DNA from 3 places in the Cellvibrio zantedeschiae genome. Region 1 is predicted to be linked to each of the others. Evidence: predicted binding sites of a transcription regulator. Region 1 holds the regulator's gene; each other region holds the start of a gene.
The links. Region 1 encodes sigma-54, which starts transcription at its own class of promoters, with help from an activator protein. Its sites were predicted from a motif close to TGGCACANNNNTTGCNNT; they were not measured.
Positions count from the first base shown of each region.

Region 2: a site for sigma-54 is predicted at 5,467-5,484, ahead of IE104_RS01315 (flagellar brake protein). Genes of this name have one in related genera too.
Region 3: a site for sigma-54 is predicted at 2,383-2,400, ahead of IE104_RS05470 (flagellar basal body-associated FliL family protein). Genes of this name have one in related genera too.

Region 1 covers NZ_BMYZ01000001.1:506,017-516,204, forward strand. The annotation lists gene IE104_RS02260 (YhdP family phospholipid transporter) at 1-1,535, shown strand, start outside; gene yjgA (ribosome biogenesis factor YjgA) at 1,601-2,119, opposite strand; gene IE104_RS02270 (HPr family phosphocarrier protein) at 2,230-2,499, opposite strand; gene rapZ (RNase adapter RapZ) at 2,502-3,371, opposite strand; gene IE104_RS02280 (PTS sugar transporter subunit IIA) at 3,431-3,877, opposite strand; gene hpf (ribosome hibernation-promoting factor, HPF/YfiA family) at 3,892-4,182, opposite strand; gene IE104_RS02290 (RNA polymerase factor sigma-54) at 4,252-5,898, opposite strand; gene lptB (LPS export ABC transporter ATP-binding protein) at 6,085-6,810, opposite strand; gene lptA (lipopolysaccharide transport periplasmic protein LptA) at 6,814-7,332, opposite strand; gene lptC (LPS export ABC transporter periplasmic protein LptC) at 7,322-7,954, opposite strand; gene IE104_RS02310 (KdsC family phosphatase) at 7,963-8,523, opposite strand; gene IE104_RS02315 (KpsF/GutQ family sugar-phosphate isomerase) at 8,541-9,512, opposite strand; gene IE104_RS02320 (MlaC/ttg2D family ABC transporter substrate-binding protein) at 9,853-10,188, shown strand, end outside.
Region 2 covers NZ_BMYZ01000001.1:281,552-291,739, reverse strand. The annotation lists gene IE104_RS01335 (aspartate aminotransferase type Ic) at 1-1,196, shown strand, start outside; gene IE104_RS01330 (aminoacyl-tRNA deacylase) at 1,456-1,980, shown strand; gene dinB (DNA polymerase IV) at 2,040-3,098, opposite strand; gene IE104_RS01320 (hypothetical protein) at 3,660-4,589, shown strand; gene IE104_RS01315 (flagellar brake protein) at 4,712-5,383, opposite strand; gene IE104_RS01310 (cyclic nucleotide-binding domain-containing protein) at 5,508-6,185, opposite strand; gene IE104_RS01305 (TonB family protein) at 6,466-7,629, shown strand; gene IE104_RS01300 (hypothetical protein) at 7,721-8,281, opposite strand; gene IE104_RS01295 (peptide chain release factor 3) at 8,344-9,921, opposite strand; gene motB (flagellar motor protein MotB) at 10,067-10,188, opposite strand, start outside.
Region 3 covers NZ_BMYZ01000001.1:1,218,382-1,228,569, reverse strand. The annotation lists gene fliO (flagellar biosynthetic protein FliO) at 1-248, opposite strand, end outside; gene fliN (flagellar motor switch protein FliN) at 272-673, opposite strand; gene fliM (flagellar motor switch protein FliM) at 660-1,670, opposite strand; gene IE104_RS05470 (flagellar basal body-associated FliL family protein) at 1,720-2,346, opposite strand; gene IE104_RS05465 (flagellar hook-length control protein FliK) at 2,651-4,369, opposite strand; gene IE104_RS05460 (Hpt domain-containing protein) at 4,523-4,867, opposite strand; gene IE104_RS05455 (ATP-binding SpoIIE family protein phosphatase) at 4,912-6,618, opposite strand; gene IE104_RS05450 (STAS domain-containing protein) at 6,699-7,004, opposite strand; gene fliJ (flagellar export protein FliJ) at 7,235-7,687, opposite strand; gene fliI (flagellar protein export ATPase FliI) at 7,701-9,080, opposite strand; gene IE104_RS05435 (flagellar assembly protein FliH) at 9,248-10,042, opposite strand; gene fliG (flagellar motor switch protein FliG) at 10,145-10,188, opposite strand, start outside.

The DNA of each region.
Region 1 (10,188 bases):
TGGTTTATGGCGAAAACGTACAAGCGCTGTTCGAGCTGGATCCCCATCAGGAAAATAAATTACTCAATGCCAATATCGCACTTAACGACAGTGCCAAGCTGGCGATTGAACCGCAATTTTTATTGAGCGGTAATGTGCCGGGATTGGATATTGAACCCTGGAAAAAAGTCCAACAACGCTATTTGGGTTTCGGTGCCCAAATCGATGCGCTGAAGCCTAAGGCATCAGCGGCACATGGCGAAACCAGTTATCAACCTGAGATTCCGATTACCGAAGAAAGCCCGGTATTAGTGGCGGGTTTGCCTTTTCGTGCGCAGGTTTTGTTGGGGCATTATCAAGTTGGTCCGCTCGCTCTGGACGATATTCATATCCGTGCCGAGCGCTTATATGACGCCTGGAAAGTTGCGTTCAAGAACCCACTGCTCGATGGTGAAATTCGCATTCCCAATGACTCTGCCAAACCATTGCAGATAAATTTGGAAAGCCTGCGTCTTACCAGCGCTTTGCTGGGAGCAAAAGAAGTTGAAGCAGCCGTAGTGGCAGGGCAGTTACCGAAAGTGCCCGGCATTAGTGTAGACCCACGCACTTTGCCCTTGGCCGATATGTCCGTAAAAGCGCTCTATATGGACGAAGTTAATTACGGCAATTGGTCTTTGCAAATAAGACCGCAAGCGCAGGGAGTTTTATTCGACAAAATCAACGGCACTGTAAAGGGTGTGACTGTTGGTGCTATGAGCACCTTGGATGCAGATAACAAAATCGTGAGCAACAGCGCCGGCGCAAAAATGGAATGGCTTGTGAGTGAGTCCGGCTCAAGTACACATTTTATTGGCGAGCTTTCCGCGACGGATTTGTCAGCAGTTTTGCGCGAATGGCAAAAGCCTGACATGCTGGAAAGTAAGCTCGCGCGTTTTAAAGTTGATGCAACCTGGAGTGGTGATCCTCAAGATTTCGCGTTGAAAAAAATGGCAGGCAATATTGATGTCTGGATTGAACAAGGCCGCTTTAAAAACAATCCAAGTCCAGGCAGTGATGGCTTGTTGAGACTAATGGCCGTGCTGAACTTTGATTCACTCGCGCGCCGTTTGCGTTTGGATTTTTCGGATCTTTATCAAAGCGGATTGGCTTACGATCAAATCAGCGGCAAAGTAAATTTCACGCCAGGCACAATGACATTTGTTGAACCGCTCGACGTTAAAACGCCATCGAGCCGTTTACAAATGGCAGGCAAACTTGACTTGGAAAATGAAAAAATTGACGCACGTTTAGTTGCCACTTTGCCGGTTGTTGGCAGCTACACTTTTTTCACCGCGTTAGTTACAGGTTTACCTGCAGCAGCGGGAATATATATCGTCAGCAAATTATTTAAGAAACAGGTAGATCGCGCTACCAGTATCAGTTACAGCCTGCAAGGCAATTGGAACGATCCAAAAATGAGTTTTGATCGTCTCTTTGAAAGTGAAGATGAATTGATTAAAAACGTAAATAAAGAAAAAGCGCCCGCAAAAAACCGAAGGCGTAAGGTACAAAATTAGATTTAATATAGACAAAAAAATAGGAGGCTAATGCCTCCTATTTTTTTGGAACTTTAACGCCAAAATCAATCTTGCAGTTCAAGTTGCTCGCGAATAAAAGCGAACAATTTGCGAGAGCTTTTAGGTGGGAGGTTTTCGTCGCGTTCTTTTTGCGCGCTGCGTACTAATTGTTTCAAATGCTGCACATCAATGCCGGGGCAGTTAGTAACCAATGTTTGGAAAATTTGTTTATCGCCTTCAATTAATAAATCGCGGAAGCGTTCTATTTGGTGTTGGCGATGTACGTATTGATCACTGCGTGCTTGCAACTTATCAACAGCAGCTTGAATTTCTTCATGATTGGTTTCACGCATTACGCGACCAATGAATTGCAAGTGACGACGACGCGCTTCGCGATGCGGCATTTTACGCGCCTCGAGAATGGCATCTAAAAGTTTTTCTTCAGCGGGAATGGTGGCCAATTGCTTATCGTTCATTTCGATAAGCTGCTCGCCCAACTTCTGTAGAGCAGTCATTTCGCGTTTTACCTGCGATTTGCTCTTGATGTAGTCGTCGGGGTTGATGTCGTCGTATTTGTAAACCATAGGATTGCCTAAACGGAGTGTTACCGGTGTTGCTTGCAGATGCTGATCAAAAAGGGCGCACAGGGTAGGTGAACCAGCTGCAAATAACAACCTTTGTTTGGCAGCAAATTCTATTCATCTTCCTCAAAGCGGTTGTTAATTAAGGCTCTAATAGCGTCCATTGCCTGGGTTTCGTCATCACCTTCGGTTGACACTTCAAGGTTGGTACCCTGGGTTGCGGCCAATAGCATCAGGGACATAACGCTTTTTGCATCTACCCAGCTACCGTTTGTGCGAGCTTGGCTACGGCAGCCAAACTGGGCCGCTAAAGTAGCAAACTTGGCAGCAGCACGAGCGTGCAGGCCGCGTTTGTTAATAATAGGAATGGTTTCCGTTAACATAGTTAATTTTTCTTGTGTTTGTTTATATCGCGATGACGCACCTGCACATCGCCAAATTGTTCATTAAAATGCGCTTTGAGCCGTTCGCTCAAGTACACAGAGCGGTGTTGTCCGCCGGTACAGCCCACCGCAACGGTAATGTAGCTGCGGTTGTTGGCTTGATAACGTGGCAGCCAGCGGCTCATAAAGTCTTCTATGTCCTGATACATCTCATTCACGGCGTCTTCTGCTTCCAAAAACTCAATCACGTCCTTATCTTTACCCGTCAAGGGGCGAAGATTGGGTTTCCAGTGAGGATTCGGCAGGCAGCGCGCGTCAAAGACGAGATCTGCATTTACCGGGATGCCATGTTTAAAGCCAAAAGATTCAAACAATATCGCCATGCTGGACTGGCTGCGGCCGACTACGCGCTCTTTCACCAAATCGCGCAGTTCATGCAGGGTCAAATGGCTGGTATCAATAATTTGATCCGCGGTATCGCGAATAGGTTCCAGCAATTCCTGTTCGTTCGCAATCGCCTCAGCCAAATTGGTGTGTTTGTCGCTGAGCGGATGCTTGCGGCGTGTTTCGCTAAAGCGCTGGATCAATACAGACGATTGGGAGTCCAAAAAAATCACCGTGAAGGGCAGGTGTGCCTCTTTCAGGGTGCTGATCATTTGCGGGAATATTTGCAAGTCTTTCCAGGCGTTGCGAACATCTATACCAATCGCGAATTTATGTTGGTCGTCTTTGTGGATTTCGATTTGTGCAACCAGTGCGGGCAACAGGCTTACAGGTAAATTATCAATGCAGTTGTACCCCACGTCTTCCAACACGTGTAGGGCGGTACTTTTGCCTGAGCCGGATAATCCGCTCACAATCACTAACTGCATAATGTTTCCCTATATGAACCAAATCGATTTGGTTCAAAAAACCTGGAGCTTAAAAATAATCAGCTGATGGCTGCTTCGTAAAGTGTGCTGTTGTCGCTGGCGGCACGTAAACGCTGGCGAAACTCACTGCGTGTTAATGCACCGGCCAGAGCGGCCAAATTTTTCAAATGTTCTGCGTGTGAATCTTCTGGCACCAGCATGGCAAATAAAATATCGACAGGTTCATTGTCGATAGAATCGAATTCAACGGGATGCTTTAGCGTAATAAGTGCACCTATAGCACCCGCGCTGTTATTGATGCGGCAGTGCGGGATTGCAATGCCGTGCCCAACGCCTGTTGACCCCAAACGCTCGCGCGCAAGAAACCGACGCACTAAATCATCGGCATCAATGGTTGAAATATCTTGCGCAATAACTTCTGCAAGTAATTCCAATGCGCGTCGTTTGCTGCTGGCCTCAAGGCTACTGCAAGCGCGTTCGGGTGTTAACAGTGATTGAATTTGCATAGTTGTCCGAGCTTTTAGCGATGGCTGCGCATCTTTTCTTTATGTTTAATTAGCTGGCGATCCAATTTGTCGGCCAGGGAATCTATTGCTGTATATAGATCGGGATCTGTGGCATCGGCAAAAATATCTTTTCCGCTAACGTGTAAAGTGGCTTCCGCTTTTTGTTCGAGTTTATCAACCGAAAGAATAACGTGAGTATTAGTGATGCGGTCGTGATGATTGCTTAAACGCTCCAATTTGCTGATCACGTAATCTCTCATTGATTCGGTAACTTCTACGTGGTGGCCACTGACATTTATTTGCATAGATACATCCTCGGTGGTTACATGAGTGCCAAATGCACTCACAAAATATTTCCAGCTTAATATTTTCAGTTAAAGTGTTTTGCGCTCATTCGATGGCGGAATGTTGAGCGACTCGCGATATTTAGCAATGGTGCGGCGTGCAACCTGAATGCCTTGTTCGCCGAGTAGATCGGTAATTTTGCTATCGCTTAGTGGTTTTTTAGGGTTCTCCGCGCTCACCAGCTTTTTGATCAGGGCGCGAATGGCTGTGGAAGAACATTCGCCACCGGAATCTGTGCTCACATGGCTGGAGAAAAAATATTTCAGTTCAAAAATACCTTGCGGTGTGTGCATAAATTTTTGCGTAGTCACGCGCGAAATAGTCGATTCATGCATCTCAACAATTTCCGCAATATCATGCAGTACCAATGGCTTCATTGCTTCGGCGCCGTACTCCAAAAAGCCTCGTTGTTTTTCAACGATACAACTGGCCACTTTTAACAGGGTTTCGTTACGGCTTTGCAAACTTTTCAAGAACCAACGCGCTTCCTGCAAATTGTCTTTCAGGAATGTATTGTCACTGCTGGAGTCCGCACGTTTTACCAGCGATGCATAATCAGAGTTGATGCGTAAACGCGGCGCTATTTCCGGATTTAACTCTACCATCCAGCGGCCTTCACGTTTTTCCACAAAAACATCGGGCACTACATATTCTGTTTCACCGCTGGCAATCATGTCGCCGGGGCGTGGATTCAGGCTTTGAATCAAGCTTACCGCTTGGCTAAGCTCATCCTCTTTAAGTTTGGTCCTGCGCATTAACTGGCGGAAATCGCGGCTTGCCAGTAGTGGTAAATATTGTTTGGCAATGAGTTTTGCTTCGGCCAAAAAGGGCGTTGAAGCATCGAATTGTTGCAGCTGCACACTCAAGCATTCGGCCAGGTTTTGGCTGCAGGCGCCGCAAGGATCAAACTGTTGGATGCGGTGCTGAACCGCTTCCACTTCATCCAGCTCCAAATCATCCCATTCGGTGATCAGGCCACTGAAAATGTCTTCTAATGTGACTGATAGCATTCCGCTAGGTTCAACCGCATCAATAATTGCCATGGCAATTATGCGGTCGCGATCAGACATAGGCGTGAGATTGAGTTGCCACATAAGGTGGTCGTACAGCGAATCAGTAGCGGCGCGGCGACTTTCAAAATCGTTGTCGTCGTTTTCGTAATTGGTAGATCCACTGGATTGGCTGGTTTGGTATACGTCATCCCAACTGGTATCTACGGGTAAATCGGCAGGAATGGCTTCGTTCCATTCGGTTGCGCTTTCGCTGTAATCATCTGTGCCGGCGTAGTTATCGGTGTCAGTAAAACTTTCGCTTTCTCTGAAGCCATCGCTGTCACCAAAATTGGTTTCGCCAAAGCTTTCATCGCCAAACTTTTCGCTGCTGGATTCGTTGTACGTCATCTCACCGGAATAGCTCTCGCTAAAATCGTCGGTACCGCTATCGCTGGTGGCTGCTATTTCCTGGGTGCGAGCGTAGTCGCTGTCTTCAAATTCGGTATTGGATGATGACGGAGTATCAAAGCTATCTTCCACTTCCAACATGGGGTTGGAATCAAGAGCTTCCTGAATTTCTTGTTGGAGATCTAAGGTCGATAATTGCAACAGGCGAATCGCTTGTTGCAACTGCGGGGTCATGGTCAGTTGTTGACCGAGCTTGAGTTGTAGAGATTGCTTCATTATTCGAACGAAAAACCCTTAGCTAGCGAAAGAGGCGAGCAAAAAACTAAACACTGTTAGATGGAGTTTAGTCAGGGTTTGACGACTAGGCAATAACTCAATGGCGCTAAAGGGAAATATTTAAAGCAATCTTTATGCCTAATGGTTAAGGATTTTAATTTGTCAAGGAAATGGACGACGAAAAGCTTAAAGTTTGAAGTCTTCGCCAAGGTAAACCTGACGAACTTTATCGTTGGCGAGAATAACGGAAGAGCTACCGCTGGCAATGATATGACCTTCGCTAACAATGAATGCTGTTTCGCAAATGTCGAGGGTTTCGCGCACGTTGTGGTCGGTGATTAACACGCCAATGCCGCGATCTTTTAGGTGGCGAACAATTTCTTTGATGTCGGCAACCGAGATGGGGTCAACGCCCGCAAAAGGTTCGTCGAGCAGGATAAATTTTGGATCTGTCGCCAAGGCACGGGCAATTTCCACGCGGCGACGTTCACCACCTGATAGCGACATACCGAGGCTGTCGCGAATATGGGTGATGTGGAATTCTTGCAGTAAGGATTCCATTTTCGCCAGGCGCTGCTTGCGGTTAAGGTCTTTGCGGGTTTCAAGAATCGCCATGATGTTATCGGCAACGCTGAGCTTGCGGAAAATAGACGCTTCTTGTGGCAAGTATCCAATACCGGCACGGGCGCGGCCGTGAATAGGCAAGTTGGTGATATCCAAATCATCAATTAATACGCGGCCATTGTCGGCTTCCACCAAGCCGGCAATCATATAAAAACAGGTAGTTTTACCGGCGCCGTTAGGTCCTAACAGGCCAACAATTTGGCCGCTGCTAACGGAAACTGAAACATTGATAACGACTTTGCGTTTTTTATAGCTCTTGGCAAGGTGTTGCGCGTGGAGGCTGGCCATGGGTTATTCTTTTTTCTCTGGTTTTGCAGGAATTACCGTTTCGACACGGCCAGTACCGGAAAACTTCGCCGTTTGGCTCTTAATGTCGTAATCCACGTGTCCTGCTTTGGTAACCGAACCGTTTTGTTCAATAGATACGTTTTTATCCAACACCAATTGCTCGGTTTTTACGTTGTAATGAATCGTGCCTGCCTCGGCGTGAATAATGGGCTTACCGGCTTCCGGTTGTTGCTGGTAGTGGGCAGGGCTGCCTTCAGCGGTGAATGATTCTTCTTCCTGATCCTTGTCCTTGCGAACATGAATTTTTTGCGCAGTAATTTCCAGCGTGCCCTGGATTAGCTTCACATCGCCGCTATAAATCACAACTCCTTGCTTAAGGTCGATTTCTTGTTTGTCGGCAGAAATGCGCAAAGACTGGTTTTTATCATCGGGCAAGGCCTGAACTCCTGCGGAACTCATTGCCAGCAAGCAAGCCACGACGCGGGTCCAGCGAAGGATTTTTGATGTAAGGCTAGGGTTCATAGGTGCCCTTGACGTTAGAGAGTAATTCAATCCGCTCGCGCTTCATGTCTGCGCGCATTCCAACCGCTGTAATCTGGCTTTTAGCGGCGCGCATAGTAACAGCTTTGCCAGTTTGCGCGAATTGGTCTTGGATATTTAGGCGCAAATCACTGGTAGTAATGGTGGTTTCACCTTGTTTTTCAGAGGTTTGTCGCGCCACTACCTCCTGAGTAAGGCTGAACCAGGTGTCGTTGTTATCCAAACGTCCTTCTTGCGCTGTAATAAACCAGCCGGGCTTTTGGGGATTGTTAACTACCATAAACACCGGGGTTTCAAACAGGGAATAATCTTTGTCGCTCGGGTTTTCTTTCACTTGGAAGCGGCGAATTAAAGGTGTCGTCATTTGATAGTGGATATTGCCTTCACCGTCATACTGGCGCATTTCAACATTGGTAATGTAGGAATGGGGGAATATTTTTACATCGGCTTGCGGCTGGTTGATCAAATTTTCCTTACTCGAGTATCGGAGTGTGGCAAACAAGATTACCAGCACAATAACAACTAGCCAGGGCAAAGGTAAAAGCAGGGGATTAATCCGCTCGAGATTGGCGCTGTTGATTGTTGGCAAGTGTAATTTGGACATGCTGGGGGTTAGGCCAAGTAAGATTTTAAAAGCTGATCGAGCGTATTTTGCGCTTTCATCAACATATCGCAGGCTTCGCGCACGGCACCTTCACCACCACGTGCATGGCTTTGCCAGTGGGAGCGTTCGACCACTGTGAAATGACCGTTAGCAGGGGTTAAGGCCAAACCAACGCGGGACATGACTGTCAAATCTGGCCAGTCATCGCCCATAAATGCAATTTCTTCGAGGTCGAGTGGATGCTCGGCCAAAATTTCTTGCAGCGCATCCCACTTGTCTTCACGGCCTTGCACCAAAATTTTTATGCCCAAATCGCTTGCGCGTTTGGCGACTAGATTGCTGGTGCGGCCAGTGATAATGCCCACTTTAACACCGCTTTTCTGCAGCATTTTTATGCCGTGGCCGTCGAGCGTGCTGAAGGTTTTGAATTCATCGCCCTGGTTGCTGAAGTAAAGACAGCCATCGGTTAACACGCCGTCTACATCCAACAGGAGTAGTTTGATGCGTTTGGCGCGAGCCTCTAGTTCAGGTGCGGCTAAAAACTGTGACGGTGAGTTTGAATGACTCAAAAGTGAATCCTTGTTAATTAAACAACGCCTGCGCGCAGCAGGTCATGCATATGTAAGACACCAACGGGGCAGGCTTGTTCATCGCTAACCACAAGCGCGGTGATTTTTAAATCTTCCATCATTTTCAAGGCTTCAGCCGGCAGGGCTTTAATGCCGATGGTTTTGGGTGTTCTGTTCATTAGGTCGCTGATCTTAACGCCGGTGAGACTAATACCCTTATCAACTGTTCTGCGCAAGTCGCCGTCGGTAAAAATACCCAAGAGCTGATTTTTGTCATCTACCACGGTTGTCATGCCGAAACCTTTTTCGGTCATGGTGAGCAGCGCCTGGCTCAAGCTCGCTGTAGGCGGAACACGCGGGATTCTATCGCCTGTGTGCATGATGTCCACCACGCGTAACAATAATTTACGACCAAGTGCACCGCCGGGATGGGAGAATGCGAAGTCTTCCTCAGTAAAGCCGCGCGCTTCCAGCAGGGCTATGGCCAGGGCATCGCCTAATACTAGCGTTGCGGTAGTACTTGCCGTCGGTGCTAAATCTAACGGACAGGCCTCGGTCTCAACTGCTATGTTCAGGTGTGCTTCAGCTACTTCCGCTAATGTGGAGCCTGGGTTGCCGGTCATGCTGATGATTTTGATTCCCGAGCGTTTAAGCAAGGGTAGAAGAGTCAGGATTTCGTTAGATGTACCGGAGTAAGAAATTGCCAGCACTATGTCTTGTTTGGTAATCATCCCCAAGTCGCCGTGACTGGCTTCGCCGGGATGAACGAAGAACGCAGGTGTACCTGTACTGGCGAGGGTGGCGGCAATTTTTTTGCCGATGTGACCGGATTTACCCATTCCGGTCACGATAATCCGCCCGGTGCAATTGAGTATGAGCTCGCAGGCTTTGTTGAACTCTTGGTCGAGTCTTTGGCTCAAAGCGGTTACAGCATCAGATTCTATGCGAACTGTTCGAAGTCCTGAGGCAATAAAATCGAATGGCGGCATAGAGAGATCTCGTGATGACTATTAACACTTTTGATGGATATGCAAGCAGGTCATTATAGCGATATTAGGAACTGCTCGCTTGATATTGGGGATTGCGCCCCCATTTTGCAATTCGCGCACCTTTTTTTGCAATTCGCGCTTTTTTGCGATTTGCAAAAGTTGAATTTGCTTGTTGGGTTGTGTCATTGCCCAGGAAGTTATCGCCACGCGTTGGGCTTGATGATTTTTCTCGTTGAAGGTCGTCATGCAAGAAAGGAAAAACACGTTGGATTTACTGTTGCCAAAGTGTTGATTGCCCCGGCGCATTGTACTGGAACTTTAAATTTAGGAAGGTAAACACATGAAACCACTGTATCAAAACCTTACGGGTGTTCTTTTAAGTCTGGCAATGATGGTTGTTGCACCCATAGCCTCTGCCGCTGAAAAAACACCGCAAGCCATTGTTGAGCAAGCAACTACCGATATGCTCGCCATTGTGAAAAAACACAATGCTGCTGGCAAAAAGACCGATGCTTACTATGCAGATGTGCAAAAAACATTGGATGCAGTGGTCGATTTTCCGTTTATCGCCAAAGCTGTAATGCGTAAATCAGCAAAAACAGCTACCCCCGAGCAAATTGAAAAATTCACGACTGTCTTTAAAAACGGTTTGATCAAAACCTATGCAAAAGGTTTG
Region 2 (10,188 bases), 220 kb from region 1:
TGAACCTCGATTTAACCCGAGGCAAGCCATCTTCAGATCAATTGGATCTGTCTGACGCGCTCGACGGCATTCTCAAAGGCAACTACATTGCGGCTGATGGCACCGATACCCGCAACTATGGCGGCCTCGACGGTTTACCCGAAGCCAAACAATTGGGCGCAAACATCATGGGCGTAGATGCAGCTAATGTACTCGTTGGCGGCAGCAGCAGTTTGACGCTCATGTTCCAGGTTGCATCCACCGCTTACTTGTTTGGCCTGAAAGATGCGGCAAGCGCCTGGAAAAACGAAGGTGAAGTAAAGTTCTTATGCCCCGTACCTGGCTATGACCGCCACTTCACCATTTGCGAACAACTCGGCATCAAAATGGTAACCGTACCTATGACTTCAACCGGCCCGGATATGGATGCTGTTGAAGCTGCGATTAAAGCGGATAGCTCAATCAAAGGTATGTGGTGCGTACCCAAATACTCCAACCCAACAGGGGTTGTTTATAGCGATGAAACTGTTGAGCGCATTGCCAAACTGGGCAAAATCGCCAGTGCTAACTTCCGCGTATTTTGGGATAACGCCTACTCGGTACACGACTTGGTTGATAATGCTCCCCAGCTGGCAAGCATTCTGGAAGCAACTCGCCGCAACGGCACCGAAGACTCAGTGCTTCAGTTCGCCTCTACCTCCAAGATCACCCAAGCTGGTGCGGGTGTAGCCTTCGTAGCCGCTAGCGCTGCCAATTTGGCTGGTTTCAAAAAGGCCTTGGGCGCCCAAACAATCGGTCCAGACAAAGTTAACCAAATTCGCCACACACGTTTCTTGCCTGACCGTTCCGCTCTTATGGCTCACATGAAGAAACATGCTGAATTGCTTAACCCACGTTTTGAAGCTGTGTTGGAAGCCTTGGCAGGCGCCTTTGAAGGTACAGATTTAGGCGCATGGGAAAAACCAGTAGGCGGTTACTTCGTATCCTTTGATACCCGCAAAGGCTGTGCAAAAGAGACCGTACGCCTGGCAGCAGAAGCTGGCGTCAAATTGACTCCAGCGGGCGCAACCTACCCCTATGGTAAAGATCCGGAAGATCGCAATATCCGTATTGCGCCGTCAGTTCCCACAGTACCGGAAGTTGTTGAAGCCATGAAAGTGTTCGTCACCTGCGTGAAACTGGCGTCCGTAAGACAAGAAATCGCTGCTCTCGCATAAGTTTCAACTCATCCAAAATAAAAGGCCTCATGGTTTACGCCACGAGGCCTTTTGTTTTATCAGGCGGTAATTTCTGCCAATCACCCACCCATACCGCAATTTATTCGCTGCTGATAACCAAAACATCTATTTTTAAAGAAATTGCTTCGAAAACTTTCCAACGCATTTGCATTTCCGTTCTTATACTTTAAGAGCAAAGGTTGTTTGACCTTACCAACGCCACTTAAATAAATATATTCACTTTTTGGAGTGTTGACGTATGGGTGTCGCTAGAAACATAGAGAAATATTTAACGAACAATCAAATCCAATATTCATTACTCGAGCATGCGTATGCAGAGGGCTCATTTAACACTGCTCAAGTTGCCAAGATAGACAATCGCTCACTTGCTAAAGGCGTTTTACTCCGCGATGAAGATTTTCATTACACGCTTTGCGTACTTCCCTCCAGCCATAAAATCCTGCGCCATACCCTCAACCAAATATTTGACCGACACATGCATCTCGTTGAAGAAGACGAACTTGTGCAATTTTTTAAAGATTGCGAGGCAGGTGCAATACCGGTAGTTGGCAAAGCTTATGGTATTGATGTGATTTGGGATGATGAATTGATGGAAAACGATATTATCTATATGGAAGCAGGCGATCATCGACATTTAATTTGCATCAAGCAGCCAGAATTCACCAAACTTATGCAAAACACCTTACATGATCATTTCAGCGCAAGCCGCAACCGTCACTATCAACCGCCCCTACACGTTCGCAACACCTACGACTCGCTTTAACATCCTCACATCACATGGATGTGTCACACCTCCACTCCTCCATGCTCACTCTCTTTCAGTCACTCAAACAAATCCAACTGATAGAAAGGTTGATCCTCACGCAAATCAACAAAGCGAACACCAACACCCAATAAGCGGACCGGCGATTCTTTGCGAGCGTATGCATCACAACATAAACTCTGAAACTCCGACGGCGTTAAAGTGGACCCACTGCGCTCGATAGTGGTTTGGGTAAAGTCAGCGAATTTTATTTTGACGAATATCTTAACCACCACGTAATCATCATCTATTCGCCTTAAGCGACTCGCCAGCTGTTGCAAAAGTTCAGGCAAGCGATTTAAACAACTGGCCAAATCGCGCAAGTCTTGCGGAAAGGTATTTTCAACGCTTAATGATTTACGCCGACGCGAGGGACTCACCTCACGGTTATCTATCCCCCGGCACAATTCATATAGACGTACCCCAAGCTGCCCGAAACGCTGTTTTAACTCGAAAATACTAAAGCGGCGCAAATCGGCGCAGGTCTTAATATTGATCTCTGCTAACCGAGTATTAGTTGCTTTTCCAACACCAAAAATTTTACTGACAGGCAAACGCAAAACAAAACTGTCTACCGCATTAGGCGTAATTACAAATAAGCCATTTGGCTTATTCCAATCGCTAGCCACCTTAGCCAAAAATTTATTGGGCGCTACACCCGCTGAAACAGTCAGCTTTAATTCGTCATAAACACGCTGGCGAATTTGCTCGGCTATACGCGTTGCACTCCCGCCACAATATTCACTATCGCTAACATCCAAATAAGCTTCATCAAGCGATAGTGGTTCTACGAGATCAGTGTATTGATAAAAAATATGTCGCATGCTTACCGAAGCTTCCCTATAAGCCTCCATGCGATGCGGCAGGATTATTAAATCTGGACATAGCTTTTTTGCTGCAATGGATGACATAGCAGAACGAACACCAAAATGACGCGCTTCGTAATTGCATGTTGAAATTACGCCGCGCTGTTCAGAGCTCCCCCCTACGGCAATAGGGCGCGAACGCAACGAAGGGTCATCGCGCATTTCGACTGCTGCATAAAAACAATCTGCATCACAATGAATGATTTTTTTCACAAAAAATTTTCCAAAACTAAAAACAACAACATCAATACTGTATATGCATACATAATAACTATCAATATTAGTTATTGCCTGGATTGCAAAATAAAAAAATCAAACGCGATAAAACTTTAAACTCAAAAAATTAATCGGGTTCATTATGAGGTTAACGAGAGTCTGAAGAGGGTATGTAAGGCCATCTAAAAGAGTCATCAAAGTGCTTTTACAAAAAATTTAAATGACCGAAACAGATCTTTAAAAGAGTTCGCATTAAGGTTTTTAAAAACCTTAAACAGGTGTTATTGAGTTTTCAAAAGACTCATTTGAGGGAAATTAGCGGTTAAAAATTTACATTAAAAAATAAATTAACAATCATTTAGAAAGTTCGAAAAGCAAAAAAAATCGTGTTTATAAACTCTTAAGAGCTTTAATTTGGACTTTTTTGTAAAAAAAACACGTTTTTTTGCAAAAAATGCATTAAAAAACTTGAATTTTTTCAATAAAGTTTTAATTTATACATGTTGTAACTTTTTATCCATTTTTCGTCTAATCGAATTTTTACAGGAAGCACACACTATGGCTGCACGTAAACAATCTGCCGTTAATCCAGTTGCGGGTCTAGAACAACAACTCGCTGCCCTCAAAACTCAATTGGCAAAGGCTCGCGCTGCTCAAGCTGCTGATGCTCAAAAAGCTATTGCTGGTCTTGTAAAAGAAGCAACTAAAGCTGGTGCTGCTCTTAAAGCTGCACAAAGCAAATTAGCTGCTACTGCTAAAAAGAAAAACGCTAAGTTGACTGCTGCTGCTAAAGGCGATGTTGCTTCTGCCAAGAAAGCTGCAGACGCTGCTAAAGCTGCGGTTGCTACCGCTAAGAAAGAAGTAGCTGCTATTAAAGCTGCTAACAAAGTAGCTGCAGCTCACGAGAAAGCTGTTGCTAAAGCTGAAGCTGCTGTAGCTAAGCGTGCAAAAGCTGCTGCTAAGAAAGTAGCTGCTAAAAACAAAGTTGCTGCTAAGAAAGCTGCTGTAAAAGCTAAATTGGCCGCTAAGAAAGCTGCTGTAAAAGCTAAAGCTGCTGCTAAGAAGCAATCATTGAAAGCTAAAGCTGCTGCTAAGAAAGCTGCTGCCAAGAAAAAAGCTGCTGACAAAAAAGCTGCTTTACGCGCTAAAGTAGCTGCTAAGAAAGCTGCTGCAAAAGCCAAAGCTTCTGCTAAGAAAACCGCTGCTGCTGCCAAGAAAGCTGCCGCTAAAAAAGCTCCAGCTGCTAAAAAAGCAGTAGCTAAAAAAGCTCCAGCAGCCAAGAAAGCTCCTGCCGCTAAAAAAGCAGCAGCTAAAAAAGCTCCAGCTGCTAAAAAAGCAGTAGCTAAGAAAGCTCCAGCTGCCAAGAAAGCTCCTGCCACTAAAAAAGCAGTAGCTAAAAAAGCTCCAGCTGCTAAGAAAGCTGCTGCCGGTGCTGCAAAGCGCGGTCGTAAGCCAAAAGCAGCAGTAGCAGCTACTCCAGCTGCTTAATGCTCGCGAAGCATTGAGCGATCAGTGCTTCAAATAAAAAAGGGTGCCTCAGGGCACCCTTTTTTATTTGCACTCACAATAATTAGCTGCGGCAATGCATCTTACCAATCAATTATCGCCTATTAACTACCAATAATTTCTTCACTACCGATTTGTGCATATACATAGGCATACAAAAGTAAGCGTTTGTCTTCTTCTGGCTCAATGAACTCCACACCATAAGCAATTGAGTTACTCACATTTTGAGGATCTGCTTCTCCTCGTGAGCGAATAATGCCTTCCAGGGTTAAATCGCGAATTATATTTGCAACCGCAACTTTCATCGTCACCTGGATTTTATGCCCTATCTCCCCAAAGGCAGATGCAGCTTCTATACGAGCGCCGGTCACACTAACATCAACAACATTACCCGAAATTTGCTGATCGCTAATAAGCGATAAGTTAACAATTTGTACTGGCTCATCAATAGCCACTCGCGTTGCCCCGCGAATACCTTTAAAACTTACGTTGTCGGGATAACTAATATGCAGTATAGGGTAGGGATCTGCTGTTTGGATTTCAACGGTGCTGGCAAATATACCTATACCGTTATCTACCATTAACCGCGCAACCAATTTTTGACCCGTACGAAAGCGCACTAATTTGCCTGCCAACTTAGGTACAGACAAGAGAATACTGCGGCCAGGTAGGCAACCAATTAAACGGCAGGAAAATCGCTCTGGTTGCCCCGCACTATTGCTTGCTTGCAATTGCAACGGATAACCATAAATCAGTTTCATGTCTTCAAATTTCATAGGTCAATCAACCAATAGAAACAATAGATAGGACAGCGCCTCAGGGAGGCCAGCAGTATTATTAAAATTCTTAATGCATGTGAAACGCAAAAATTAAGCGAGCAAAGTTTTAGCGACGTATTTTTTATAGATTATAGGCATCTTGCTGGACGCTTGAGTCAGCACTTAAAGCCCCGAACTCTCTATTCCATTCTAATAAAAGGCTGGCAAGCGCCTGTGCTTGTTCATAAAGCGCCTTCAACTCTTCAAGTGTGTCTTTCACACCGGTGTAAAGCTTAACCTGACGATGCTTATTGGCAAGTGGATGTTGCAGATGCTGGGAGCGATAAACTTCCAGCTTCCAACGCAGGTTATGCACTGTATTGCGATAATAAGCCAGTTTAGTTTGAATTGTGATGGGACGAGATGAACTCACATCACCAAATATCGAGGCATCAGTAGCCAACACTATAGATTCTCGCGCGCTGGATTCAGCGAGAACTGTGGCTGTGCGAGGTTGCCCCATCAGCTGCGCCAAATCGCCAAACACTTCACCGGGAGTTACATAATTGATTAACTCTCCTTTTAGCGGATCATCGACATAGACAGCCAAGCGCCCTTTTAACAAGAAAAACAACCAATGATCCGAATCGCCACGCTGAAGAACAATTTCACCGGGTGAATAAGTAACAATTCGGGAAGACTGCAACAACAACTCAAACTGCCAAGCATCTTGTTGCTTGACCAGCTTAAAAAATGGAATGCCTGATAAAAGCTGCTCAACATAATCGCGAGACAGCTTAGACAGCAGTTTTATTTCCATGTCGTGCCCTAGTGTGCAAATTGGATAACGAAAGAACTCGCTTATTCTGACAAAAAAGCTAGCTGGTAAACAGCCAGATTTCAAATTAACAATTATTTTTGTTCTGTAATTTTGACCTATACTCTAAAAACAGACTTTTGTCAGCGGCCTGGTAGAGGGAAAGAGAATACACCGCCTCTCAAATTTATATATTATACTTCAAACTATCGGAGCACGCGTTTAAAACGGATTTTATCTCAACCAATCACCTACCTATAAATAGAATGAGAGTATTTACGCCATGCGCCTAAAGCATATTATCAACTGTTGCATAAGTTTTTTGCTCGCCTGTTATTGTTCTTTAAGTGTAGCCGCCGAACCCGTACTCAACGGTATGGCTACTCATATCGATTTGGGAAAAGAGCAATTTATCGGTGCACTTTACTCAAGCTCCCTTAGCGATAACCCTGACAAGCTGTTAGCTAACAACCAAGCCATGCGCATGGAATTAAAAATTGTTGCACCCGAAGGCGTGACCACACGCCGCTTCAGCCGCTGGTGGATTGAGGGTATGGCAATCAATAACGCACCTACACTGCTGACTGAACAAGCCGATAACATGGTGAAATTTGACGGATTATTCAAAGGTCGTTTTGTTCAAAACGATACCATTTCCTTCAATTACGAGCCCGGTAAAGGTGTAAATATTTCCATCAACGACGTGGCCCTGGGCAACATTGCTGGAGATAAATTTTTTGCAATGCTATTGAGAACCTGGATTGGCAAAGTACCGCTTTCTTCTGATTACAAAGATGACATTTTGAAAGCTGGCAATGTTAACGCCGCGCTTAAAGCTCGTTACGACAAAATCAAACCGTCCAAAGAGCGCACTACCGAAGTGGCGGGTTGGAGCAAGATTAAATCTGCTGCCGATTTAGCAGCTGAGAAAGAAAAAGAGAAAGAAGCAAAAGATGCAGCAGCAAAAACTGCCGGCGCACAAACATCTTCTGCTGATAGCGCAAAACAAGCTGCTGCACTAAAAGCAGAACAAGCTAAAGCGGAAGCTGCAAGAGTTGAAGCTGCTCGTTTAGCCGCGCAAAAAGCACCAGCTGCAACCGCTGCCGCAGCTAATGACGATGATGAAAAACCTGCGTTAACAGCACAAAATCTTTTGGCTCGCCAATTCTATGTTTCGGATAACTTGAAACGAATTTACGCCAGCGTTCGCTATCCGAAAAAAGCGCTTGAGCGCGGTCAAACAGGTAGTGTGCGCGTCGCCGTTACGATTAATCGTCAGGGCAATATCGTAAGCACTTCTGTAGTACAAGCCTCAGAGGTTGAAGCGCTTAATGAAGCAGCACTGGAAGCAGTTAATAAAGTTGCTCCATACCCAGCAATTCCAGATGCAATTTCTGGAGCAACTTTTGAATTTACCGCACCAATTAAATTCGTTCTACAGAAATAGATTTCAGCAAAACTGAGAACAAAAAAGCCACATATGTGGCTTTTTTGTTTCTGCAGCAGGAGTGTTGATCAAGCCACCTTTCATTCCACGTCTAAAGCAAACTTAAATCTGCCAAACGCTTACTGATAACTTTTTCTATATCTTTTTTGTCCAACGTAGAGTGAGCTGTAAGCCGATTCACGTGGATTCTGTGCAAGTGCAAGCAGGGAATAGATGCATCCAACTCCCGCAAATCACCTTTCATCAATACAGGCAAGAAAGGCCTTTCTGGAGGACATTGCTGTTGCACTACACGCAAGCCCATTTGCAGGGGAACAGTTTTTATTGTTCCCTGCTTAAAAGGGATACGCAAAAATAAGGTTTGTTTGCCTTTAAAAACCCCGGGAAGAATTTCCATTCCTGTCGCAGTTACAGCAGATTCGGGAATACCATTAAAGGTATCGTGATGTGCGTATGGATTGGGCAGAATCACTAGCTTGCGGGCTTCTTCGCGAGGAAAGAAAATATTGTAATTGGTATAAAGCTGCTCAACCGAGTTTGAAAATACGCAAAGCTTATTTTCAAACCCCATTACAAAATCAATAGCTCGCTGACGCTGGTTAAACGCATCAAGATCCCAAACCAGATCGTTATTATTATTCGCTTGAGTCACTTTTCAGCCTCAAATATTATTTTAGATATAACCAGCTTAGTGTATTTACGCGATAAAATCGATTAATGTTCGCGAGTTGCCCTGAATTCTACGTCTGGATGGCGCTCCTGTGTAAGCGATAAATTGACCCTGGATGGAGCTAAATAGGTTAAATGCCCACCGCCGTCTAACGCGAGGTTCTCGGTACACTTACGTTTGAATTCTTCCAGTTTTTTCGGATCATCGCATTCACACCAGCGCGCCGTAGTAACGTTAACCGGTTCGTATACTGCTTCTACCTTGTATTCGTCTTTCAACCGGTAGGCTACAACTTCAAATTGCAAAACACCTACAGCTCCCACAACAATATCGTTGTTATTGATGGGAAAAAACACTTGCGTTGACCCCTCTTCCGACAACTGCTGTAAACCTTTTTGCAGTTGCTTCATCTTCAAAGGATCTTTCAAACGAATACGACGAAAGAGTTCCGGTGCAAAGTGGGGAATGCCGGTGAATTTTAAATCTTCGCCTTCGGTAAAAGTATCGCCGATTTGAATTGTGCCGTGATTGTGCAGACCGATAATGTCGCCTGCGAGTGCTTCTTCCACTGCGCTGCGATCACCCGCCATAAACGTCACGGCGTCAGCAATTCTAATTTCCTTACCGATGCGCACATGTTTCATTTTCATGCCTTGCTGGTAAACACCCGAGCACACACGCATAAACGCAATTCGGTCGCGATGCTTGGGATCCATGTTTGCCTGGATCTTGAAAATAAAACCACTGAATTTTTCTTCGTTCGCTTCAACAACGCGATCTTTTGATTCGCGGCTACGCGGTGTAGGCGCCCATTCAACAAAACCGTCTAACATTTCGCGCACACCAAAATTGCCGAGAGCTGTGCCGAAAAACACCGGCGTCATACGGCCAGCCAAATATTCTTCCAAATCAAATTGATTAGTTGCGCCGCGCACAAATTCAATTTCTTCGCGAATATCAGATGCATATGAGCCCAACAATTTTGTTGCTTCATCGCTATCCAAACCTTTGATTTGAATATCGTCGGGAATTGTATGGCCTTGGCCAGATTGATAGACGTGAATAATGTCGGTGTAAAAATTATAAACACCAACAAATTCTTTTCCGCTGCCGAGAGGCCAATTGATGGGTGCTGCAGAAATTTTCAAAACGTTTTCAATTTCATCCAGCAGCTCAACAGTATCGCGACTTTCACGATCCATTTTGTTGATAAAAGTGAGAATGGGTGTATCGCGCAAGCGACAGACTTCCATCAATTTAATCGTACGATCTTCAACACCTTTTGCGCCGTCGATCATCATCAATACCGAGTCAACTGCGGTAAGAGTGCGGTAAGTATCTTCGGAGAAGTCTTCGTGACCGGGAGTATCCAGCAGGTTTACTACGCGGCCTTTGTAAGGAAATTGCATGACCGATGAGGTCACCGAAATACCACGCTCCTGTTCCATGGTCATCCAGTCGGATTTTGCATGTGGGCCGCGCTTACCCTTAACTGAGCCCGCCAATTGAATCGCATTTCCCCACAATAAAAGCTTTTCGGTCACGGTTGTTTTACCGGCGTCAGGGTGGGAAATAATGGCGAAGGTACGGCGCTTGGCGAGTTCGGTCTTGAGATTAATCATGCTGGTCTGCTTGGTCGGTCAGTAAAAGGCGGCGATTATAGCCTAGTCGCCAGTGGCGAGCTAATCAGACTTGGCGCGCTTGCATCCTATAAAAAAAGCTCCTTGAAGGAATATCCCGCAAGGAGCTTTTTTGAACTAACAGAAATCAACGCTTGGCGTCTATCGCAGCTTCAACTTCCTTTGGCGTCATGATGTGTTGTTTGGGCTCGGAATCCATATCAGTAGTCTTAAGCAGATCACTGGAATTGAGCCCTGTACCGCCATTAC
Region 3 (10,188 bases), 710 kb from region 1:
GATGCACTGTTAGTTTTTGCAGATACCGGAGCAGCTTTAACATTAGTGGTAGGAGTAAGCGTAGCTGTTGGATTCGGTTGAGTTTCACTCGTTGCTGAACTCGCCGCAACCTGCGCAGGCGTATCAGGTTTATTAGCGGCGGGCGCGGTAGAATCACTTGCAATTGAACTAGAAGAAATAAGCGAAATACTTAAGGCACATAAGATCCCGGCAATAGATTTTTTATATGAGCCGGTGAAATTTTGCATACAACCACCTTTACACAAATAAATTAGCGCAGCTTTTTAATACGCTCTGCAGGACTGATAACGTCGGTCATACGAATACCAAATTTTTCATTGACCACAACCACTTCGCCGTGCGCGATTAGAGTACCGTTTACCAATACATCTAATGGTTCACCCGCCAAACGATCCAACTCGATAACGGAACCTTGGTTGAGTTGTAACAAATTGCGAATCGTAATTGAGGTACGCCCTACTTCCATAGAAATGGTGACGGGAATGTCTAAAATAACTTCCAATTCAGGATTGGGGTTAACTTTATTAGTTTCGCTTTGCAACTCTTCAAATGAAATGGGATTAGCTGCTGCCTCATCTGCATCGGCCTGCTCTGCCATGGCCGCAGCCCAATCATCGGCCATATCGTCTTGATTAATATCATCGCTTGCCATTATTAACTCCTGGGGTACCTGTTATATTTTGCGCGCTGGAGCGATCAAAAAATTCTTTAATTTTTAAGGCGAGATTGCCGCGATGCTGACCTAACTGTGTCCTGAACATAGGTACACCGTTTGCGGTTAGCACGTGGAAATCAGGAAATTCAATGGGGATTACATCCCCTGCTTTTAAATCCACAATGTCACGCAGTGTAATTTCACGACGCACAACATCGCATTCCAATTCAACTTTTGCGGCGAGCACATCTTCGCGCAGTGCTTTTACCCAACGCTCATCTTGTTCGTCGGTATCTGATTGCAAACCGGCATCTAAAACTTCACGAATAGGTTCAATCATTGAGTAAGGCATAGTGATATGTAATTCACCGCCGCCGCCATCAAGTTCTACGTGAAAAGTACTGACTACAACGACTTCACTGGGGCTTACGATGTTAGCAAGCGATGGGTTCACTTCTGAATGCACGTATTCAAAGTTAATTGGCATCACTGCTTTCCAGGCTTCGGCAAGATCAACAAAGCCCTGGTTTAATACCATTTGGACAACACGCAATTCAGTCGGCGTAAATTCACGGCCTTCAATTTTTGCATGGCGTCCGTCGCCGCCAAAAAAATTATCTACTAATTTAAAAACTAATTTGGCATCCAAAATAATTAATGCTGTGCCTCGCAGCGGGCGAAATTTCACCATGTTCAAACTGGTAGGCACATAAAGCGTGTGAACATATTCACCAAATTTTTGAATTTGGATGCCGCCCACAGAAACATCTGCAGTGCGGCGCAACATGTTAAACATACTGATGCGAGTGTAACGTGCAAAACGTTCGTTAATCATTTCGAGCGTAGGCATACGCCCGCGCACAATACGATCCTGACTGGTTAAGTCATAGTTTTTTACCGTGCCGGGCTCTACGTCCGATTCGGTTTCTATGTCGCCGTCATCAACACCATGAAGGAGCGCGTCGATTTCGTCTTGCGATAAGAGATCTTGCACGAGTCACTATCCTTTTATTGCATTACTGATATTGCGTTAGCGGCTGAGTTTATTGCATTACAAATTGAGTAAATAATACTTGTTCAATATTGGGTGAAGATTTTTTCTCCGCAGATTTTTCTTCGTCTTCTTCCTCTTCAGACTCTTTAGCTTTTTCAGCGCCAGCGGCTTCTTCTTTAGCAATAATATCTTGCACAGTTTGCAGCGCAGCCGCGCGCAATTTTTCTTTGCCCTCGGCGGTTTGCAATTCTTCAAACACTTGGCTGCTCAATAACATTACCAAACCGTTGCGCACAGCTGGCATATGTAACTCCAGTGTTTTTACCACCGCTGGATCGCGGTACATAAGCGTTAATTCAGCTTGTAAAAAACGTTGGCGGCCATTTACGTCATAGTTAACGGTGAAATTAGGTTTCAAGGGATAATAAACCGCTGGCGCAACCACTTCAGCTGCTTCACTGGATTCAGCCGCAGCCTCTTGTTCATCACCCGAATGTTTGGAGCCCATCATTTTGGATACGATAAAGAAAGTCGCACCCACTGAAATCAATACTAATAAAACAGCAATTCCAATAAACATGAAAAGCTTTTTCTTCTTTTTCTTGGCCTCAGCGGCAGCGGCATCAACCTGTTGATCTGCCTTGTCGTCTTTGTCTTCTTTTTTTCCAGCGGCCATGTCAAAACTCCGTCACTTTCTTTGGCTAATAGGGTTTGAGCAATAGCTATGCCAGCTATTGTTCCCTAAAGCGTAGCAGCGGATTGTTTGAATGCTAGCGAAGCATATGGACGAAACGGCTTTTTTTGAGCGTGATTTACTGAGATGACTGTATTGCAGGCAAGATGTTCAAATAATCAACGAGCAAGAGTAGAGGGGTGCTCTTTGGGGCGTGCCGGTTCAAGTCCGGCCTCGGGCACCATCGTTTAATTACGAACAAACAGAGGATATGCGAAGCCAAAATGGCCTCGCATAAATAGAAGAATTAAGCGTAGTGATCCACAAGGCGTTGTTGGGTGATAGCACTTACGGCAACTTGTGTGTCCTCATCAGTGGCTACATCTTTATTGCCAGCTTGTCCCTTTTGATCTTTGGCTTCGCCTTGTTGGCGACTGAACGATTTATCCGATACGTCTACATTAACCAAATTCAAACCCTGCTCACTGAACATGTCGCGCAGGCGCCCCATGTTTTGGTCAAGCACCTCACGCACTACCGGGTGATGACTTGTGAAGTTAACCGTAGTCTGCTCCTGATTAACGCTGACCTTAACTTGCATTGGCCCAAGATTTTCAGGGTTGAGGTGAATTTCTGCCGAACTCACATTTTGCGCCGCTAACCATAAGACTTTCTCACCTACCGCCTGGCTCCATTGGGGCTGACCAACAGGTACAGGCACTGCGGTCTGAACAACAAAGCCACGGGCAGAAGGTGTATTGGCATCACTGAAACGCAACATCGAATCCAAAGCGCTAGTAGCTGGAGCGCTATTAGTTGAATTAGCTGGCGCAGCGGCAGACGTAGCTCCTGCATCGCGCCCCGCCGATTCAGGTATGGAAATATTTTGCAGGGTTTTCTCGAAACTGGCCTTAGGATCCAGTGACTGGTTTTGTGTTTGATTTGCATCTGCTGCCAAGGGCTGGTTGCTCGCAACCTGAGGGGCCTGCCTGGATGCTGAATTCTCTACAACCTGAGGAGCAGGTATAGCGCTAAGTCCATCCGCCGTTGAAGCATCCTCCCCAAGTGGAACTGAGGTTGCCGCCTGTGTTGCAGGTGTTTTTGGAAGAGCTGAAGTACCTGCGGTCGTTAATGCAATAGCTGCTTGATCAACAAGGGTATCCGGCGAATCTGTAGCTGCAATTTGAGGAATTGGAGATGTTTCAAGATCAACCACAATTTCGGAAGATTTGGACGATAAAGATTCAGCTGTTGCTTGTTGCTTTAGTGCGGCCCCCGCGTCAGCTGTGGTGGCAAGCACATCTACATTCGGAATGCCTTGATCTGCCGTTGTGGTCAGCATATCCACATTCAAAACGCTTTGATCTACCGCTTCTGTACTGCTCGATACCACGGTGTTTCCTGCTGGAGAATCACCAGCAGCTATCGCAGGTTCGCTTTTGGTCATGTTTGCAGGCAAGTTAAACCCGGACTCAATAATAGATTTAACATCTATGGCACCTGCAGCTAAAACTTCCGCAGGCAATTCCACCGCAGTTAAGGCGGCAGGAACTATAGGTGCTGCCACCACTGGAGAAGCAAGGTCGGTAGCCACTTCATCTTCCGTCGTGTTTTTAGCGGTGGATTTTTTGCCGCCATCTTTGCTTGATGATTCTTTGTTTGCATCGTTACCTTCGCTGGATTGAGGATTGGAATCCTGATTGGCTAGCTTATCGCTCTTCTCAGCTTTGTTTTCGGTGGTGTCTACCTGCTCGCGCGAGCGATTTTCTTCAGCTTGTTTAACCGGTGCAGAGGGCTTTCTCTCAACGTCATTCGCTGGCTTGCGGTTATCAGCAGCAGCGACTTTTTTAGGAGCAGGTTTTGCAACTTTTTCATCTTGCGCTCGCACGCTTTCATGAACATCTTTAAAACTTTGTTGGAAGCTGGCGGCGTTATCATCCTGATAGTTGCGTTTGGGTACCGATGCCTGAGCGGCAGGCGCCTGTACGGATTTGAGTAAAAAATTATTTGCAGAGCTGTTATTCATTGCCGCCACCTCGTTGTATTGCCACCACAAAACCACAAAACGGCAAGGGCTTGCCGCTTTCGAATGGATTTTGTTATTGATTTACGATTTCAACAAGATAAAAGCAAGGGAGGTGCCAAAAGGCGATAGAACAGTAAAATTTATTATTCGTTGCTAACCAAGAAAATCCAGCATCTTTTGTTTAACGATTAAAAACTCCGCTTCAATCCGCGAGACATCTTCAGGCAGGGTGAAAAATTTTTGATCGAGAGCGTTGCGCTCTACAACTGAACACAAGCTAGCCAAAAACACGGCGCCTAAATTACTACTACTACCTTTAAAGCTGTGGGCGGTTCTGCGAATCAAATCTGCATTTTCACTTTTCACTAATTCATGAAGCGCTACCAAGCGATCACTAGAGTCTTTCAAATAGGTTTCAATTAAAAAACCAAAATCATCTTCCATAACTTCTTTAAGCGCATTCAACGCATCGTAATCTAAATGTTGGGGGTCGTTCATAAGCTAATCCAGGCACGCAATTCATTCACAGGATGATCAACAGGCTAGTCATTATTAACCCATTCGAACACCACTTCAACCATGTTACCAGAACCATAATAACGCACCGTTTTACAGAGCTTTTCCACTATGCCTATACCACGCCCACTATAGCCGGTTACCAATAACTCCTTACCTTGTCGTGCACTATAATCAAAACCTTCACCACTGTCTTCAACACGCAGCGTTAATGAGCCTCCTTCAATGTTGGATGAATACGCAAAATAAATATGAACAAATCCGGTAGTAATTTCATTTAACAGTTTTTCACGCTGGGTGTAATACTCAGTAAAACCTTCAGGTGTTTTTTTAATGTCGCCACTTAACCCAAGTACACCATGCTCAAGTGCATTGGAATAAAGCTCTGCCAAAATAGTGTATAGGCTGCCACTAAAGCCGCGCAGGTCTGGTTCTTCTGTCAGAATATTCAGCAAAAAAGGTAAAGGGTCGAATGATTTAAAACTGGTTGGTTTAACTTCAAATCGCAACTCCCACTCAACTTGCGCCATTTGTTGCGACTGATTGAAGTTGTAATTGGGATGACTAACATTTTCCGGTGCTTGCATACAAATTTCGATCATGGATAAATCGTCGTCTTGCTCGCCGGAACCAATAAAATTTTTAACGCCCAACAAAATTTCATCAAATGCAGATTGGCTACAATCATTTTCTTCAAACAATTGTAACAGGCGCTCTTCACCAAACATTTCGCCGTCTGAATTGCGTGCTTCATGAATCCCATCTGACCACATAAAAACTCTATCGCCAATATCGAGGTCGTAGAATTGCGCATCATCCTTAAAACTTTTTTCTGGCAAAACTCCAAGCGGCAAATGAGAGGACCGCATGGGAATAACAGTACCATCTTGGCGATAAATCATTCCCGCTGGTAAACCACCGTTCCATACTTTTATACGCTTGCGACGAAAATTAAAATCAATCATTGTTGCGCAACAAAATAATCCGATTGGCAAAATCGATTTTAATTTTTTATTAATTTCGCGCAGCACATCGGACATGGAAAAGCCTTTGTGCACCATGCCATAAAAAGTAGATGCCAAAGGCATAGCGCCAATTGCTGCGGGCAAGCCGTGACCGGTGAAATCGCCGAGCAATACCATCATATTGCCATTAGGTCGCATACCTGCCACCACCACGTCACCATTAAACACAGCGAGTGATGATAGAAAATAACGAACATTACTCGCGTTTAAACAACCGTTGTGGGCGACGTTATCAAACACTTGTTTGGCGACAGTTTGCTCTTGCAATAAGCGCTGGTGATGTTGTGACAACTGATCACGCTGTTCAATCATGGTGTTATGCAAACCGCGCATGCGATTAAACGATTTAATTTTGGCTTTTAGAATAACGCGGTTGTATGGCTTGGATAAAAAATCATCGCCACCGGCGTCCAAACAATGAACCAGCGATTCTGTATCTTGCAGGGACGTGAGGAAAATAATGGGCACTAATTCATCACCCGCCAAATGTTTAATTTGGCGAGCAGCATCAAAGCCATCCAGCTCCGGCATAAGTGCATCTAGCAATACAATATCGGGATGTTCTTGCTGAAAAATATTAACGGCTTCCAAACCGTTTTTTGCGGAAAAAACCTGATGCCCCTCTTTGCGCACAATCGTCTCTAAAATAAGACGATCAGAATCGGTATCATCAGCTACGAGAATTTTTAAATTGCGGACTTCATTCATAGCAACCGCTTCCATTCACCATCGGTTATGGAAACCATAACCTGGATTTGAAAGAACTTTAATACACGAGTTCTTTGTGATTATTGAATAGAAAACAATTGCTCGAAGTTAGAGATGAGCAAAATCTTTTTAACATCTTGCGAGCAATTCACAATTTCAATTTCTGCCCGCTCGCCGCCCGCATGATCGCGCAGCAGCAATAACATCCCCAGAGCAGAACTGTCCAAATAAGAGGTACCTTGTAAATCCACCCGAAACCGGCTTGGAGTTTTGGCAAGCTTCTCATAAGCATTGCGAAAATCCTGGTGTGAACTGAAATCAAAACGCCCCTGAATGTAGATAGTTACTTGAGAACCATCTGCAGAAACGGTAGACGTGATCGCCATAAATTACCTCTATCACATTATTCAAATAATCATTATTTGCATCTTGTTAGCTTAGTACCACGATAACCCCCTTACCCCTAAAGCCTTTGGGAGGTGATTACACTAAGTATTTCCATCCTAAGCCTAGTCGATAAATACCTTTTGTATAGCTCGACCAAGGCAAATTCGTTAAAAAGTGCCAACCAAAAACCGCCCTATTTCAGGGCAAAAAACTTGTGCTTATTTTTTCGTCAATCTATGTTTTCACGCCGGATGTAAGCCTGCCCCACCAGCTCATCCAATTCCTTTTGCAGGCGCTTGTCGAGCAGTGCATTTTCTTCCTGTTTTAACCGTGTAATAAGCTCTTTAATAGACTCGCATTTTTGATGCGCTATTCGCCAAGCCTGACGTAAGCGCTCCATCTGCGCTTCGATTCGTTTCAGGCGCCCTTCCTGTTCTTTACGCGCATCACCCAAACGCTGGATAAAACCGCTGTAAGCAATCAGCTCCTGCGGCCTGACGGCGGTTTTGCGCTCGGTATAGATTGTTAAATATTGGGCGGCGTATTCATCTAACTGACGCAATTGCTCAGTTTCTGCATCGACCTGCGCTTGGCATTGACTGAGTTGTTGGCCGGCCTGTTCTTCTGCCCGCTCGGCCAAAGTCAGTACCACTTGCATACGCTTGGCGCGGGATTCAGCCATAAGCTATTTCAACCTAACGTTGATGCTGGGACGCCAAGGGACCACTTCCCTTGGTTGCCTGGGTGCGAATAACGGATTGGAGATTGGCGATAGATTCAGGCATGAGCACACGCTGATTGATGCCCTGCTGGATAAAAGCACGTAAATGAGGGAAGCGCTCAATGGCCGCATCAGTCTCGGCGTCTGCGCCGGGACTATATGCGCCAATTGAAATCAAATCCCGGTTTTGTTGATAGCGAGAGAGCAACTGTTTGAAGCGTTGCATTTGTTTGAGATGATCTTCAGGTACGATGTTTTGCATAGCACGGCTGATGGAAGCCTCTACATCAATCGCGGGGTAAATACCCTCCTCTGCCAGGCGGCGCGATAAAACCACATGACCATCCAGAATCGCACGCGCCGAATCCGCAATGGGGTCTTGCAAGTCGTCACCTTCGGTTAATACGGTATAAAACGCAGTAATCGAGCCCTGCCCTTTGTCCGCGTTACCGGCGCGCTCAACCAATTGGGGTATTTTAGCAAATACCGAAGGCGGATAACCCTTGGTTGCTGGCGGCTCGCCAATGGCCAAGGCGATTTCCCGCTGCGCTTGCGCATAACGGGTTAGCGAATCCATCAACAAGAGCACGTTTAAACCCTTGTCACGATAATATTCGGCAATGCGGCTTGATAGTTGCGAGGCGCGCAGGCGCATTAATGGAGCGTCATCCGCTGGCGAAGCCACTACTACCGCGCGCCGTATACCTTCTTCACCCAGAATATGATCAATAAACTCTTTAACTTCACGACCACGCTCACCAATCAACCCCACGACCACTATGTCCGCCGTCGTAAACTTGGTCATCATGCCCATGAGCACGCTTTTACCTACGCCGGAACCGGCCATTAAACCCAAACGCTGACCGCGGCCGACGGTGATTAGCGCATTGATCGCTCGCACTCCTACGTCGAGTGTTTCGCTAATGGGGTGACGTTGCAGTGGGTTAATTTCCTGCGGAGCGAAATCCAGAAATTCATCGCCAACCAAGGGGCCTTTATTATCCAAAGGCTGGCCAATACCGTTCACAACACGCCCTAGGGTTTGCAAACCAATGCGCATACCTTGCTGGGCAGAAACGGGAATAACACGTGCGCCGGGCTGCAAACCTTCAACGCGCTTGATAGGCATTAAAAATACGCGGTCGCCAGCAAAGCCAACAACTTCTGCCTCTATACTACGGCCATCGCTATTGATCACTTCGCACTGTTTGCCTACAGACACTTTTAAGCCAACCGCTTCCAGGGTTAAACCAACCGAGCGAGTAATACGACCTTCGGCCACAGGCTCATTGTTTACCAAACGGCGCGGCGCGTAGTGTTGTAGACGAGAAGTGATGGATTGGCGTTCTGACATAGGTAAACCGTCTTTACGGGGAGTCGTCATCCTCGCGTAGCGAGGATCCAGCTTTTAATTTGAGTTACTGCCTAAGAGCTGGATCCCCGCTACGCGAGGATGACGACTCCCTATTAAAATCAAATCTTCTGTTCCAATCATCCTGAGCGCAAAGTACTCGAAAGATTTTATTCAACTTGCGACGAATCATCTGCACCATCTAACTGCGCCAATTGCCCCGTTAAAAATTGCTCAAGTACAGTTTGCAAACGTTGCGATACTGAAAAATCCACGCGGCTTTCAGGGGTTTCTACTCTGCAGCCGCCAGGTTGCAATTGTATGTCACCAAAAAATTTCCAATCCAGTTGTTGATCTGCAGCATAAGTTTCCACCACAGCCAAATCGTCGGGATTTAAACTAATGCGAATATTTTTACTGCCGACAGGAAGCGCTTCAACAGCTGTTTTTACCAGCTCCAAAATATGCGAAGAATCTGTAACTAATTCGCGTTGAATAACGCTTTGCGTGAGCGAACAAATTACATCAAGCAACATATTTTCGATGTCGTTATCTTGTGCAGTCAGCGGATTCAGTAAAGAGTTGGCAATGCTTTGAAAGCGCTGTTGCTCCAAGGTTAACTGCGCGCGCATTTCCATTAAACCTTGCTGACGCCCGGCTTCGTATCCGTCGCTTCTACCTTTTTCTAAACCTTCGGCATGGCCTTGGGCAAAGCCATCTTTTTCGGCGGCGTCAAAAATTTCCTGCATTTCTTGTGCGGTCATGCCGGTTTTTTGTTGCGCAGGAATTTCAACTGTTTCGATTTTTTCTTTGCCTTGTTGCAGCAATTTTTCACGGCGCATGCGCGCTTCTTTTTCGGCGCTGGATAACACCTTTCCGGTGTCATCGACAGGTGGCAGCATCCAGGATGTAACTTCACCCAAGTTTTCGGATGCAATGCGACCAGGCATGGATTTGGATGTCATATTCTTTTCCAATTAAGCCGCGAACTAGTGCGCAGGCCTGTACAACAATAAATTAGGAATTAGTTTTCCGCATGAACCCAAACGAGCGACAACTGACGGAAATTAAACCATTGCCTCGCCACCGCCGCCCAACATAATTTCGCCAG